One region of the Pseudomonas sp. NY11955 genome, then DNA from elsewhere that is predicted to be linked to it. Evidence: riboswitches for the same ligand, from Rfam matches in the RefSeq annotation. Region 1 holds a riboswitch; each other region holds the start of a gene.
The links. A riboswitch is a leader RNA that binds a small molecule or an ion and turns the genes downstream of it on or off. The one in region 1 is predicted to bind cobalamin.
Positions count from the first base shown of each region.

Region 2: linked by a shared signal. The riboswitch ahead of cobW (cobalamin biosynthesis protein CobW) and the one ahead of ACNFBR_RS09435 (TonB-dependent receptor) in region 1 are both predicted to bind cobalamin.
Region 3: linked by a shared signal. The riboswitch ahead of ACNFBR_RS14415 (CbtB domain-containing protein) and the one ahead of ACNFBR_RS09435 (TonB-dependent receptor) in region 1 are both predicted to bind cobalamin.

Region 1 covers NZ_JBLUPS010000004.1:176,618-180,853, forward strand. Annotated here, with positions in the region: gene thpR (RNA 2',3'-cyclic phosphodiesterase) at 1-173, opposite strand, end outside; gene lpxO (lipid A hydroxylase LpxO) at 332-1,231, shown strand; gene ACNFBR_RS09425 (carboxymuconolactone decarboxylase family protein) at 1,364-1,708, shown strand; gene ACNFBR_RS09430 (GNAT family N-acetyltransferase) at 1,787-2,356, shown strand; cobalamin riboswitch at 2,421-2,629, shown strand; gene ACNFBR_RS09435 (TonB-dependent receptor) at 2,738-4,236, shown strand, end outside.
Region 2 covers NZ_JBLUPS010000006.1:201,151-205,386, forward strand. Annotated here, with positions in the region: gene ACNFBR_RS13835 (branched-chain amino acid aminotransferase) at 1-296, opposite strand, end outside; gene ACNFBR_RS13840 (hypothetical protein) at 517-879, opposite strand; gene ACNFBR_RS13845 (glyoxalase superfamily protein) at 876-1,253, opposite strand; cobalamin riboswitch at 1,355-1,572, shown strand; gene cobW (cobalamin biosynthesis protein CobW) at 1,672-2,739, shown strand; gene cobN (cobaltochelatase subunit CobN) at 2,743-4,236, shown strand, end outside.
Region 3 covers NZ_JBLUPS010000006.1:343,072-347,307, forward strand. Annotated here, with positions in the region: gene cobM (precorrin-4 C(11)-methyltransferase) at 1-714, opposite strand, end outside; gene ACNFBR_RS14405 (cobalamin biosynthesis protein) at 749-1,135, opposite strand; gene ACNFBR_RS14410 (CbtA family protein) at 1,135-1,821, opposite strand; gene ACNFBR_RS14415 (CbtB domain-containing protein) at 1,831-2,019, opposite strand; cobalamin riboswitch at 2,113-2,337, opposite strand; gene ACNFBR_RS14420 (LLM class flavin-dependent oxidoreductase) at 2,405-3,505, opposite strand; gene ACNFBR_RS14425 (class II aldolase/adducin family protein) at 3,669-4,236, opposite strand, start outside.

The DNA of each region.
Region 1 (4,236 bases):
TCACCCAGGAACAGCAGCGTGACGTGGAAGTTGGCTGCCGGCACCGGTTTGCCGCTGCGCAGGTTCAGGTCCCGGCGCCATTGGGCCAGAGCACTGCGCTGGGCATCGCTGACCGGCAAGGCGAAAAACAGCCGTTTGAACGGGCTACCGCTGGGGCGAATATCCTGAACCATACAAACTCCCTGACATGAAACGTTTGCGCAAGACTGTAGGGCATTCCACCAATGTCGCCCTGCCGTTTCGTAACAATAAGTACAAACTGGCCCCATGATTGTTTATGCTGGCGAGCTTATGCCATGGCGCATGGCCATTTTTCGACAAGTAATCGTCCATGAAAATTGCACTCGTACTTATTTTCGTCCTCTCGATCGCCTATGTTCACCTGCGCGGTCGGGTTCGCCACAAGCTGACTCGCCAGTTGGGCGACCACTCCAGTTTCCTGGCACCGGTCAACAGCTTCCTGTACCTGTTCTCCAAGCACCCGGCCAAGCCTTACCTGCCGGTCGAGGCCTTTCCCGAACTGAAGCCGCTGCAGGACCACTGGCAGGAGATCCGCGAGGAAGGCCGCCAGCTGCTGCACGTGGGCGAAATCAAGAAGTCCGACAATTACGACGATGTCGGTTTCAATTCGTTCTTCAAGACCGGCTGGAAGCGTTTTTACCTGAAGTGGTATGGCGAAAGCCACCCATCGGCAATGGCCCTGTGCCCACGCACCACCGAGCTGCTGCAAGGTATCGGCACGGTCAAGGCCGCCATGTTCGCTACCCTGCCACCGGGCGCCAAGCTGGTGCGCCACCGCGACCCGTATGCCGGCTCGTACCGCTACCACCTGGGCCTGGACACACCGAACGACGACGGTTGCTACATCGACGTGGACGGCGAGAAATACTCCTGGCGCGATGGCGAGGGGGTGATCTTCGATGAAACCTACATCCACTACGCGGCCAACACCACCGAGCACAACCGCATCATCCTGTTCTGCGACGTCGAGCGCCCGCTCAAGTACCGCTGGGCAACCGCGTTCAACCGCTGGTTCAGCCGTAACGTAATGGCTGCCGCCGCGGCGCCCAACGATGCCAGCGACAAGACCGGCGGCATCAACCGCCTGTTCACCCGCATCTACAAGATCCGCGAACGTGGCAAGGCGCTGAAAAAGCGCAACCGCATGCGTTACTACCTGGAAAAATGGGCAGTGGTCGCAGCCTTGGTGCTGGTGTTCATCTACATCTGAACAGTGCCACAGCGGGCTTGCCCAAGCCCGCTTCCAAAGGCCCACGGCATAACCACCAAAGTACAAGCCTCGCACTTGCCACTCTTCGACTAGCCTGAAAGCTCCACTCGCAACCACCCCAAGGTGAAGACGATGAGCATGATGGACTGGGACGCCTACCGTAAGCAGTTGATGGCCGGCATCGGCGATCTCAAGCAACTCTCACCCGACACCGTGGCCGGTTACATGACCGCCAGCGGTGCTGGGGCCAAGACCAACCACCTGGACGCCAAGACGCGCGAGCTGATCTCCCTGGCCGTGGCCGTGACCACCCGCTGCGACGGCTGCATCGCCGTGCATTCGCAACAGGCGGTCAAGCATGGCGCCAGCCGCGAGGAAATTGCCGAGGCCCTCGGCGTGGCCGTGGCGATGAACGCCGGTGCTGCGCTGGTCTACTCGGCACGTGCCATGGATGCCGTAGGCAAGGCCAACGGCTGAGCACAAACGGCGTCGCCGCCCTTGCGCGACGGCGCCGCGCCACCCAGACTGGGCGGCTTAGCCCGCGCAGGAACCCGCATGATCCACATTCGCCCCATGACGCCAGAAGACTTCGAGCGCTTCTGGCCCACTTTCCAGGCCATTGTCCAAGCCCGTGAAACCTACGCCTTCGACCCGGCCCTGAGCTTCGAACAGGCCCGCCAGCTGTGGTTGGAACTGCCCTTGCACACACTATTGGCCGAAGAAGAGGGCGAGCTACTGGGTTCGTATTACCTCAAGGCCAATGCAGCCGGGCCAGGCGCGCATGTGGGCAATTGCGGCTACATGGTCAGCGAGCAGGCACGCGGCCGGGGCGTGGCGCGCTTGATGTGCGAACACTCGCAGAAGCTGGCGCGCCAGGAAGGTTTTCTGGCCCTGCAGTTCAACTCGGTGGTGGCCAGCAATGAAGTGGCCGTGGCGCTTTGGCACAAGCTGGGCTTCGAGACCGTTGGCCGCTTGCCCAAGGCCTATCGCCATGCCCGCCTGGGGCTGGTGGACTGCCTGGTGATGTACAAGTGGCTGGCGGATGAGCCGGTGGTAGAGAAGCCGCCACTGCTGATCGGGCGCAAGAACATCGAGGCACGGGTTTCGCGGCGCCGCGGACGCTAGCCGTTGCCGGCCTAACCCACCGCCATTGCCCAAGCAAATTTGACGCCCCCGCATTTCAATGGTCAGATGCGCGCCAGTTTCAGGTGCCCTGCGCCGCCGCGCGCAGGGTGAAACGGGAAGCCGGTGCGTCGTGTTACCCACGACAAGTCCGGCGCTGCCCCCGCAACGGTAAGCGAGCGAACCCTTCGAGATACCACTGTGCTCCGGCATGGGAAGGTGAAGGTTTCATGCCCCTCGCAAGCCCGGAGACCGGCCTGGAGCTTCACTTGGCAACCCGCGGTGGGCGGGCGCAGGCCGGAATCCGTGCGCGCGCCTGCCCGCATGGTTCGCCTTTGCGTGTTTTCCACCGGGATCCATTCATTCCTGCAGCAGTGGAACGACATGTCCCGTATGTTCAAGCTTCACCCCCTGGCGGCCTGCCTGGCCGTCGCCCTGCCGGCCCTGGCCGATGACCGAACCCAACAGCCTCTGGCTTTGCCTTCCACGGCCATCACCGACACCCTCGACAGCCGCGCCATCGACCTGGCCACGCCTACCCAGGCCGGCTCACGCCTTGGCCTCAGCGCCCTGGAAACACCGGCCAGCACCAGCAGCATCAGCGCCGAGCAGATTCAGCAACGCAACAACCTTACCGTGCAGGATGCGGTGACTCGCTCGCCGGGCATCACCTTCGTCGGCTCTCCGGGTGATGGCGGTACGGGCTTGTCAGCCCGCGGCTTTGCCGGGCACAGCTCGGTGATGACCCTGTTCGACGGCGCACGGCTTTACACCGGTGCCGGCACCCAAACGTTCCCGGTCGACCCGTGGATGGTCGAACGTATCGACGTGATTCGCGGCCCGGCTTCGGTACTGCATGGCGAAGGCGCCACCGGCGCGGTCGTCAACGTGATCCCGAAAAAACCGTTTGCCGGCGAAGTGCGCAACCACCTGCGCCTGGGCTACGGCTCGTGGGACCGTCAGCAGCTCGGCCTGGACAGCGGCGGCAGCCTCAGCGAGCGCCTGAGCTATCGCCTGACGCTGAACCAGCAGGATGGCAATGGCTGGGTCGACCGCACCCATTCACGCAGCCTGGCCCTGAGTGCCGCGCTGCGTTTCGATGCCACTGACGACCTCAGCTTCACCCTCGCCCACGACCGTGGCGAGGCGCAGCCCGCCAACTACTACGGCACGCCGCTGATCGACGGCCACTACCGCAGCAGCCTGCGCAACAAGAACTACAACGTACAGAATGACGTGCAGCGCTATGACGACGAGTGGACCCGGCTGACCACCGAGTGGACGCTGAACGACCACCTCAGCGCCAGCAACCAGCTGTACTACATCAAAAGCCGCCGCCACTGGCGCAACGCCGAAGACTACAGCTGGGACGCAGAGCGTCAGCAGTTGCTGCGCGGCAGCTACCTGGAGATCAAGCACAACCAGGAACAGTTCGGCGACCGCCAGACCTTCACCTTCGACCACACCCTGTTCGGCCTGGCCAGCAAGACCGTGCTCGGTGCCGAGTACAACAAGGTGCGCTTCAACGTCGACAGCAATTCACCCTACAACGATGTGGGCGGTGACTACATCGACCCATGGCAACCGCAGCCCGGCGGGTTCCACAGTGCCTCGCCGCTGCGACCGCAAACCTTGTCCACCACTCACACCTTCGCCCTGTTCGCCGAAAACCGCCTGCAGCTGAGCGACCGGCTGTCGCTGGTAACCGGCGTGCGCCGTGACCAGAATCATATCGACCGCGACAACCTGACCAACGACAGCCGCAGTGACCGCAGTTTGCGGGGTGGCAACTGGCGCGCCGGGCTGGTGTTCGCGGTCACCGACGACCTGTCACTGTATGGCCAGTACTCCACCAGCGAGGAAGGGGTCAACAACCTCATCAG
Region 2 (4,236 bases), on a different contig from region 1:
ACATCGGTCGGCACGTGCGGCATCAGCAGGCGGGCGCAGCTGCGCTGCATGCGGGCGGCGTTCTGGTCTGGGCGGAACAGGTTGATCGAGCCGTCCTTGCAGCGGTAGGCCTTGAGGCCTTCGAAGCACTGCTGGCCGTAGTGCAGCGCCGTGGAGCCTTCACTGATGTGCAGTACGTTGTCTTCGGTCAGGGTGCCTTTGTCCCACTCGCCATTGCGCCATACGGACAGGTAGCGTTTGTCGGTCTTGATGTAGTCGAAACCCAGCTTGTCCCAATTAATGCTTTCGTTGCTCATGACACCCTCATTGTCTTGCAAGTGCCCGATCTCTCGGGCTGCTGTTATATGCGCACCATGCCACCTTAATACATCCTTGGCGGATCGGGAACGGCCAGTCACGAATTGATAGCCTGCGATGCATTTTTCGCGGCCCACTGGCGCTGTAGGAGCAGCCTTGTGCTGCGAAGAGGCCGGGACTGGCGACACAACCTTGCACGGTGTAAACAGCGGCCTGCCCTCAGCGTTGCGTCTGCAAGCGCTTGGCCCAGTCTCCGGCGTGGCTCTGCGCGCAGGCTTCTTCACTGTCAAACCGCACATGCCAGGCCGGATGGTCCAGCTTTATGCCGGCTTGCTCCAGCGCCTGGCGGGTCAGCGCCAGCATGCGCGCTTTCGCTTCGCTCGCCACGGCAGCGGCTTTATCGGCCTCTTGCTCAAATACCCAGGTAATACGCAGGCTGCCCGGAAAGTCCTCGGGGTCGTGGCGATGGGTAAGCCAGCTGAAGCCGACGATCTGCGCCTTGGCGGTTTCGCAGGCATCGGTCAGGCACGCCACCAGCTCCCGCTCAAGGCGGGCCATTTCGCGTTTGCCCAGCGTCTTCACGGGTTGGCCTCGTCATCGATCTGCTGGCAAAAGCGCAGGCGGTTGCCGAACGGGTCCCACACCTGCATCTGCAGGCCCCAGTCCAGGCGCTCGGCCTCGGGCCGGGCGTAACCGTACTGTTTATCCTGCAGCTCGCGCTCCAGCGCGCGCAGGTCGTCGATGCGGGCGAACACGGTTGAACCGGGGCATGCATCGCCATGGTGCTCGGATAGGTGCAGGATCAGGCCATCGCGGTGAATCTGCATGTACAACGGCAAGTCCGGGCTGAAGCGGTGCGACCAATCCAGGGTAAAACCTAGAAAATCGACGTAGAACTCCTTGGCCTTGTCGACCGAGAAAATGCGCAGTACGGGTATGGCGGGGGCGAGGGGCATGGGGCGTCCTTGACCGTGGGTGAAGCCGCCACTGTAACGCAGTTGCGCCCAGCGTTGTCGACCGGCGCCGCCGCAATGGTTGACCACCCGCCAGCCACTGCGTAGCCTTGCCACTTCGAGGTTCTTCGGCCAGGCCGAAGCTAAGATGGGAACGCGGTACAAGCCGCGGCTGCCCCCGCAACTGTAAGCACCGACAACGGATCGACATTGCCACTGCGCCAGCGCGCGGGAAGGCGTCATCCCGCCAGCCCGCTGTTCAACTGAACGGGGCAATGGAACGGTGCGAGCCAGGAGACCTGCCTCGTCACGTTTTCGACTTTCAACCGGGCGGGGTGATCCGGTGGCGAACAAGCCCGGCCAACCTGGCCCGCGGCTGTCGTCCTGCATGCCCGCGCCACACTGCCAAGGGCAATGCGACATGAAAACACTGGCCAAGCTCCCCGTCACCATCGTCACCGGCTTCCTCGGCTCGGGCAAGACCACCTTGCTGCGCCACATGCTCGACAACGCCCAGGGCCGTCGCATCGCGGTCATCGTCAACGAATTCGGCGAGCTGGGGATCGATGGCGAAATCCTCAAGCAGTGCAGCATCGGGTGCACCGAGGAAGAAGCCAGCGGCCGCGTCTACGAGCTGGCCAACGGCTGCCTGTGCTGCACCGTGCAGGAAGAATTCTTCCCGGTAATGCGCGAACTGGTGGCTCGCCGTGGCGACCTCGACCACATCCTCATCGAAACCAGCGGTCTGGCCCTGCCCAAGCCGCTGGTGCAGGCCTTCCAATGGCCGGAAATCCGCAATGCCTGCACCGTCGATGCGGTCATCACCGTGGTCGACAGCCCAGCTGTGGCCGCTGGCACCTTCGCCGCCTACCCGGACCAGGTCGATGCCCAGCGCAAGCTCGACCCCAACCTGGACCATGAATCGCCACTGCACGAGCTGTTCGCCGACCAGTTGGCCAGCGCCGACCTGGTGGTACTGAACAAGGCCGACCTGATCGATGCCGAAGGCCTGGCCAAGGTGCGGGCGGAAGTGGCCGAAGAACTGCCGCCGGCGGTGAAAGTGATCGAGGCCAGCAGCGGCAAGCTGCCACTGGAGGTGCTGCTGGGCGTGGGGGCAGAGTCCGAGGCGCACATCGATGGCCGACGTACCCACCACGATTCGCACCACGACGGCGACGAGCATGACGACCATGACCACGACGCCTTCGATTCCATCTCCATCGACCTGCCCGAAGCCGACGAGAGCCTGCTGCTCGACGCACTGACCCAACTGGTGGTGGAGTTCGGCATCCTGCGCGCCAAAGGCTTCGCCGCCATCCCGGGCAAGCCGATGCGCCTGCTGGTGCAAGGCGTGGGTACCCGTTTCGACAAACACTTCGACCGTGCCTGGCGCGCCGACGAGCCACGCATCACCCGCTTGGTGCTGATCGGACAGGACCTCGACGCTACTCAACTGGAAGCGCGCCTGCGCCAGGCCCTGGGCGCCTGACCCATGCACCTGCTGCGGACCCAGCCCGGCGGCTTCGTGCCGGATGACAGCATTGCCGACCTTGGCCAGACACCCGCCGAGCTGGTGATTCTCTGCAGCGGCGATTCGCACCTGGCATTGCTCGCCGATACCGCCGAGCACTTGCCCGAAGACTTCCCCAGCCTGCGCCTGGCCAACCCCATGCAGGTGCAGAACCATGCCTCGGTCGACTTGTACGTCGACCAGGTGCTGCGCCACGCCAAGGTCATTCTGGTGTCGCTGCACGGTGGCGTTGGTTACTGGCGCTATGGCGTGGAGCAATTGGTCGAGCTGGCCGCCCGAGGCGTGCAGCTGATCCTGGTACCGGGCGACGACCGCCCGGACCCGGAATTGACCGGCCTGGGCAATGTCACAGGCGAGCAGGCCGAGCGCCTCTGGCATTATCTGCGCCAGGGCGGCAAGGCCAACGCCCGCAACCTGTTCAACTGCCTGGCCAGCCAGTGGCTAGGCCGCGACTACACCTGGGACGAGCCGCAGCCGTTGCCGCGCACGGCGGTCTATCACCCGGCCAAGGGCAGTGCGGAGCTGGAAGACTGGTACCCGCACTGGCACCCCGAGCACCCGGTGGCGCCGCTGCTGTTCTACCGCTCGCACTTGCAGGCGGCCAATACCGCGTTCATCGACGTGTTCTGTCAGCGCCTGCGGGCTGCCGGGCTGAACCCGCTGCCGATTGCCGTTGCCAGCCTGAAGGAAAGCGCCTGCCTGGAACAGGTCGAAGCCTGGCTGGACGAGGTTGGCGCCGAAGTGCTGGTCAATACCACCGGCTTTGCCCTGTCCAGCCCCGAACGCCCCAACCTGCGCCCGTTGCGCCGCGACATCCCGGTGCTGCAGGCCATTTGCGCGCAAGACAACCAGCCCGGCTGGGAAGCCAGCGAGCAGGGCCTGGGCGCGCGTGACCTGGCCATGCACATTGCCCTGCCTGAGCTGGACGGGCGCATCATCACCCGCCCGGTCAGTTTCAAGGACATGGCCTGGCGCAGCGAGCGCAGCCAGTCCGACGTGGTGTGTTACCGCGCTCACCCCGAGCGCATGGACTTCGTCGCCGAGCTGGCCCGCCGCTGGGTCGAGCTGGCGCGTCTGCCCAATGCCCAGAAGCGTGTTGCCCTGGTGCTGGCCAACTACCCGACCCGGGATGGCCGCATTGGCAACGGCGTTGGCCTGGACACTCCCGCTGCAGCGTTGAACATTCTCAAGGCATTGCAGGCCGAAGGCTATCCGCTGGCCGACCTGCCGGGCAGCGGCACGCAACTGATCCATCAGTTGCTCGGCGGCGTGACCAACGACCTCGACCACCTCGACCTGCGCCCCTGCGCGCAGAGCTTGAGCCTGGCCGACTACCAGGCCGCGTTCGAACGCTTGCCCGAGGCCAACCGCCAGGCCGTGCTGGAACGCTGGGGGCCGCCAGAGCAAGACCCGATGTACCGCGGTGGCCGGCTGATGGTCGCCGGCCTGCGCTTT
Region 3 (4,236 bases), on a different contig from region 1:
GTACAAGGCCGATTCGGCGAACGGCGCATCGCCCAGCACATGCCCTACCAGTATCAGGGCCGTGCGCCGGAAGTCCTTGGTTGCCACGCGTTCAACAATATCGCCGAGATTGCCGCGCACCCAGTCCTGGTCTGGCCAGGTGGCGCGATGCACAACCGCTACCGGGCAGAGCGCGCCGTAGTGCGGCAGCAGTTCATCGACAATCCGCGACAGGTGTTTGACCCCCAGGTGAATCGCCAGGGTACTGCCATGGCGCGCCAGATCGCTCAGTTGTTCGCCAGGCGGCATTGGCGAGCTGTCGCCATAGCGGGTAAGGATCACCGTCTGCGCCACGTCCGGCAAGGTCAGTTCGCAGCCAAGCAGGGCAGCGCTGGCTGCCGTGGCGGTGACTCCAGGGATGATCTGGTAATCGATACCCAGCGCCTGCAGGTGGCGGATCTGCTCGCCGATGGCACCGTACAGGCTAGGGTCGCCGCTATGCACCCGGGCTACGTCCAGGCCTTGCTCGTGCGCGCGTTGCATGGCCGCGACAATCTGTTCCAGATGCAGTTCGGCGCTGTTGATCACGGTCTCGGCCTGGTGACCTTCGAGCACGGCTGCGGGCACCAGCGAGCCGGCATAAATGATCACCGGGCATTGGCGAATCAGCCGTTGGCCCTTGACCGTGATCAGGTCCGGGTCGCCGGGGCCGGCGCCGATGAAGTAGACGGTCATGGATAGTCCTTGCAAGAATTTGGGGGTGAAGCGCTCAGCAGGCCAGGGCGAGTGTCGCCTGGCCCAGAACCTGGCGGGCCAGCAGCAATCGGGCCCTGCCAAGCTGCTGGCTGGCCAAGGCCAACGCCGCGCTCTCGGCTACACCCCAGCAGCCGCTGTGGGCATGGGCTGCGGCGGAACGGTGGCTGAGCATGGGTTCGTATGGTTGCAGTTGCGCGCTATGGTACAGCACCAAGGGTAAACCGAGGCGTTCGGCCAACTGCAGCAAACCGGGTTCGTCGGCCTTCAGGCTGATGCTGGCAATGCCGCGCAGATCTGCCAATGCCAGGCCCTGGGTGTCCAGGGCCTGGCTCAGCAAGTTTTGCAGGGTGTCCGCCGAGCAACCTCGGCGGCAGCCAAAGCCGGCGTAGAAGCCCGGCATCAGGCCTGGCTGGAACGGCGGAACAGCCATGCGCTGAGCAGGCCCAAGGCCAGCCAGAAGGCGGCGTTGGTGAGCCAGGAGGCTACTTTGAACTGGGTTTCCAGCGCTTCAGGGGCCAGGCTTTCGTGCACCTCGGGTTGCGGTGCGCCGATCACATGGGGAATCACCAGCAGTGCCGCGCCAAGCACCTTCAGCAGCCAGTGGCGGGCGAACACCAACAACGCCAGGCCCAGCGCAGTGGCGCTGGCGGTGCCAATCCACCAGGTTTGACGTTGACCCAGGTCGGCAGCCGCAGTGCCTGGCAGCTCTGGTGGCAGGCCAAGGGTTGGGGCCAGGCAGAACACGGCGAAGCCGGCGAGCCCCCACAGTGCACCCGTGCCGGCGCGCTTCGGCTCGCGCAGGCTGTACAGGGCGGCCAGGATCAGGGCGAAGCCGACCGCGACCACCAGGTTGCCACCGGTGGTGGACAGCACCCGCTGCCAGCCGTCTTCCGGCGACCAGGCTTCGGCACTGTGCTCATGGGCGGCCACTTCGCCACCATGCTCGTGATGTGCGGCGGGGGCCGAGGACTCGTAGGTTTCCGCTTCAAGAATCAGCGGAGCGACCCAAAAGCTTTGCAGCAGGGTCAGCAACAGGGCCGCAAGCAGCCCGCTGAAGCCCGCGGTACGGGCGATGCGCGTGATCATCAGGGGTACTCAGTGGCAGGGGAAGGCGGCGCTGTGGCGGGTGTCGTGGGCGGCGTTGTGCACGGCCTCGATGTGCGAGAAGCCGGCAAAGTACACCAGGCACAGGCCCAGCAGGCTGGCGCCGACGGCGATGACCAGGCGCTGGCTGAGGGTAACGGGGGTGGCAAGGCTGTGTTGTTTGGCGCTGGTGATGGGCATGACGCGTTCCTCTGCTTTTTTGTGGGCAACGGGCGAGCGCGGCAGCCCCGGGCGAGGTGGCCCAGGGGAATGCAACAGCGCCCGCCCACCGCGGGGTGTTCATGAACGCCAGGCCGGTCTCCGGGCTTGCGAGGAAGAGCAGGGCTCCTGGAACACGTCACCTTCCCATGCCGCAGTTACCAGGCACAGTGGTACAGACGCTTCACTCGCTTACCGTTGCGGGGGCAGCACCGGCATTGTCCGGCCCTGTTGGAGGGCCTGCGACGCACCGGTTTCCCGTTTCACCCCGTGAGGGGCACCTGAACGCGAGGCATAAGAAGAGCATGGGGCGGGCTTGGCGTCAATGCCGCACTTGACCTGGGAGGGCAGTGCAGCGAGTAGAGCGCTAGGCCGTGCGCGCGTTGCGCCCAGCCTCGTGCCGTTCAACCAGCGCACGAATCCGCGGGATCAGGTCCTGCCCGTACTCCACCGCATCACGTAGCTGGTCAAAGCCGCGGAACAGGAAGGTGGTTACCCCCAGTTCGTAGTACGCCAGCGCCGCCTCGGCCACCTGGTCCGCAGTGCCCACCAGCGAGGTGGAGTTACCTGCACCACCGCCTAGCGCGGCAATCTCGGTCCACAGCCGGGTGTCGTGCACCTTGCGCTGGCTGGCCAGCTGCACCAGGCGTTCGGAGCCGGCGTTGCTCTTGCCGAAGTTCTTCTCGCGGCGATTGCCCTGATGGATGCCGATGCGCGCCTGGGCATCGGCCAGGATGCGCTCGGCACGGGCCCAGGCCTCGGCCTCGGTAGCCCCCAGAATCGGCCGCAACGACAGGCTGAAGCGAATATGCTTTTCGCGCCCGTAGCGGGCGGCGGCCTTGCGCACCTTGGTGATGCGCTCGCCTACCTGCTCCAGCGGTTCGCCCCACATCATGTAGACATCGGCGTGCTTGGCGGCCACTTCGACCGCCGCGTCAGAGGCGCCGGAGAAGTAGATCGGCAGGTGCTGCACGGGCTTGACCAGGGTCAGATTGTCTTCGACGCGGTAGTGCGTGCCCTGGTGGTCGAACGGTTCATGGCGCGTCCAGGTGTCGCGCAGGACCTGCAGGTATTCGTCGGTACGGGCATAGCGGGCATCCTTGTCGAGGAAGTCGCCATCGCGCTGCAGGTCGCCGCTGTCGCCGCCGGTGATGACATTGATCGAAGCGCGGCCACGGCTCAGTTGGTCGAGGGTGGCAAACTGGCGGGCGGCGAAAGTCGGGGCCTGAAAACCGGGACGGTGGGCTACCAGCAGGCCGATGCGCTCGGTAAGGGCGGCCACATAGCTGGCCAGGATCAGCGAGTCCGGTGCGCTGGTGTTGACCGCCAGCAAGGCCTTGTCGAAGCCACCGTATTCCTGGGCCTGGGAAAAGGCTTTGATGAACTCCAGGTCCACCAGCGGGCCACGTGGGGCCTGAGATTCGCTGCTTTCCTGCGGGCCGATGAGGCCGATGAATTCGAGGCTCATGGGTGAAGCTCCTGTGCTGTTGAGTGGGCGATTCGGGCCGCGCAGGCGGCGAGATAAGCGGCCTTGCAGGGCGGTGGTAGAGGGCCTGCGCCTGGCTCTGGGGCGCTTGGCGGTGAGCGCGGGGTTGCCCGCGAAAAGGTTGACTCAGGCCCCTGTAACGCTGTCAGTCCTGGTAATCCAGCCCCTCCCGATCCAACTGGCGGATCAGTGCATCCCAGTGCCGCTGGATGCCTTCCCCCAACCCATCGGAAAACCGCTTCGACTGCTCATGCACCTTGGCAATTGCCGCCGGCGCCGCATGCAGTAGCTGGTCATTGCCCCCGGCCTGCGCCGCCACCTGGATGTTGCAGGCGCGCTCCAGCCCGTGCAGCTCGCGGAAGGCATGCTCGACGCTGATGCCGCCGGTCAACAGGCCATGGTTGCGCAGGATCAGGATGTTGCTGTCGCCCAGGTTGGCCACCAGCCGCTGCTGCTCATCCAGGTCCAAGGCGACGCCTTCATAGTCGTGGTACACCACGCGGCTGTAGTAGGCCAGGGCGTGCTGCGAAATCGGCAGCAGGCCATCGCGTTGCGCCGACACTGCAGCGCCGTCACGCGTGTGGGTGTGCAGCACGGCCTTGAGGTCGGGCCGCGCACGGTGAATGGCGCTGTGAATCACATAACCGGCCTGGTTGATACCCAGGCCCAGCGGATCATCGATGATCGTGCCGTCTACATCGACCTTGACCAGG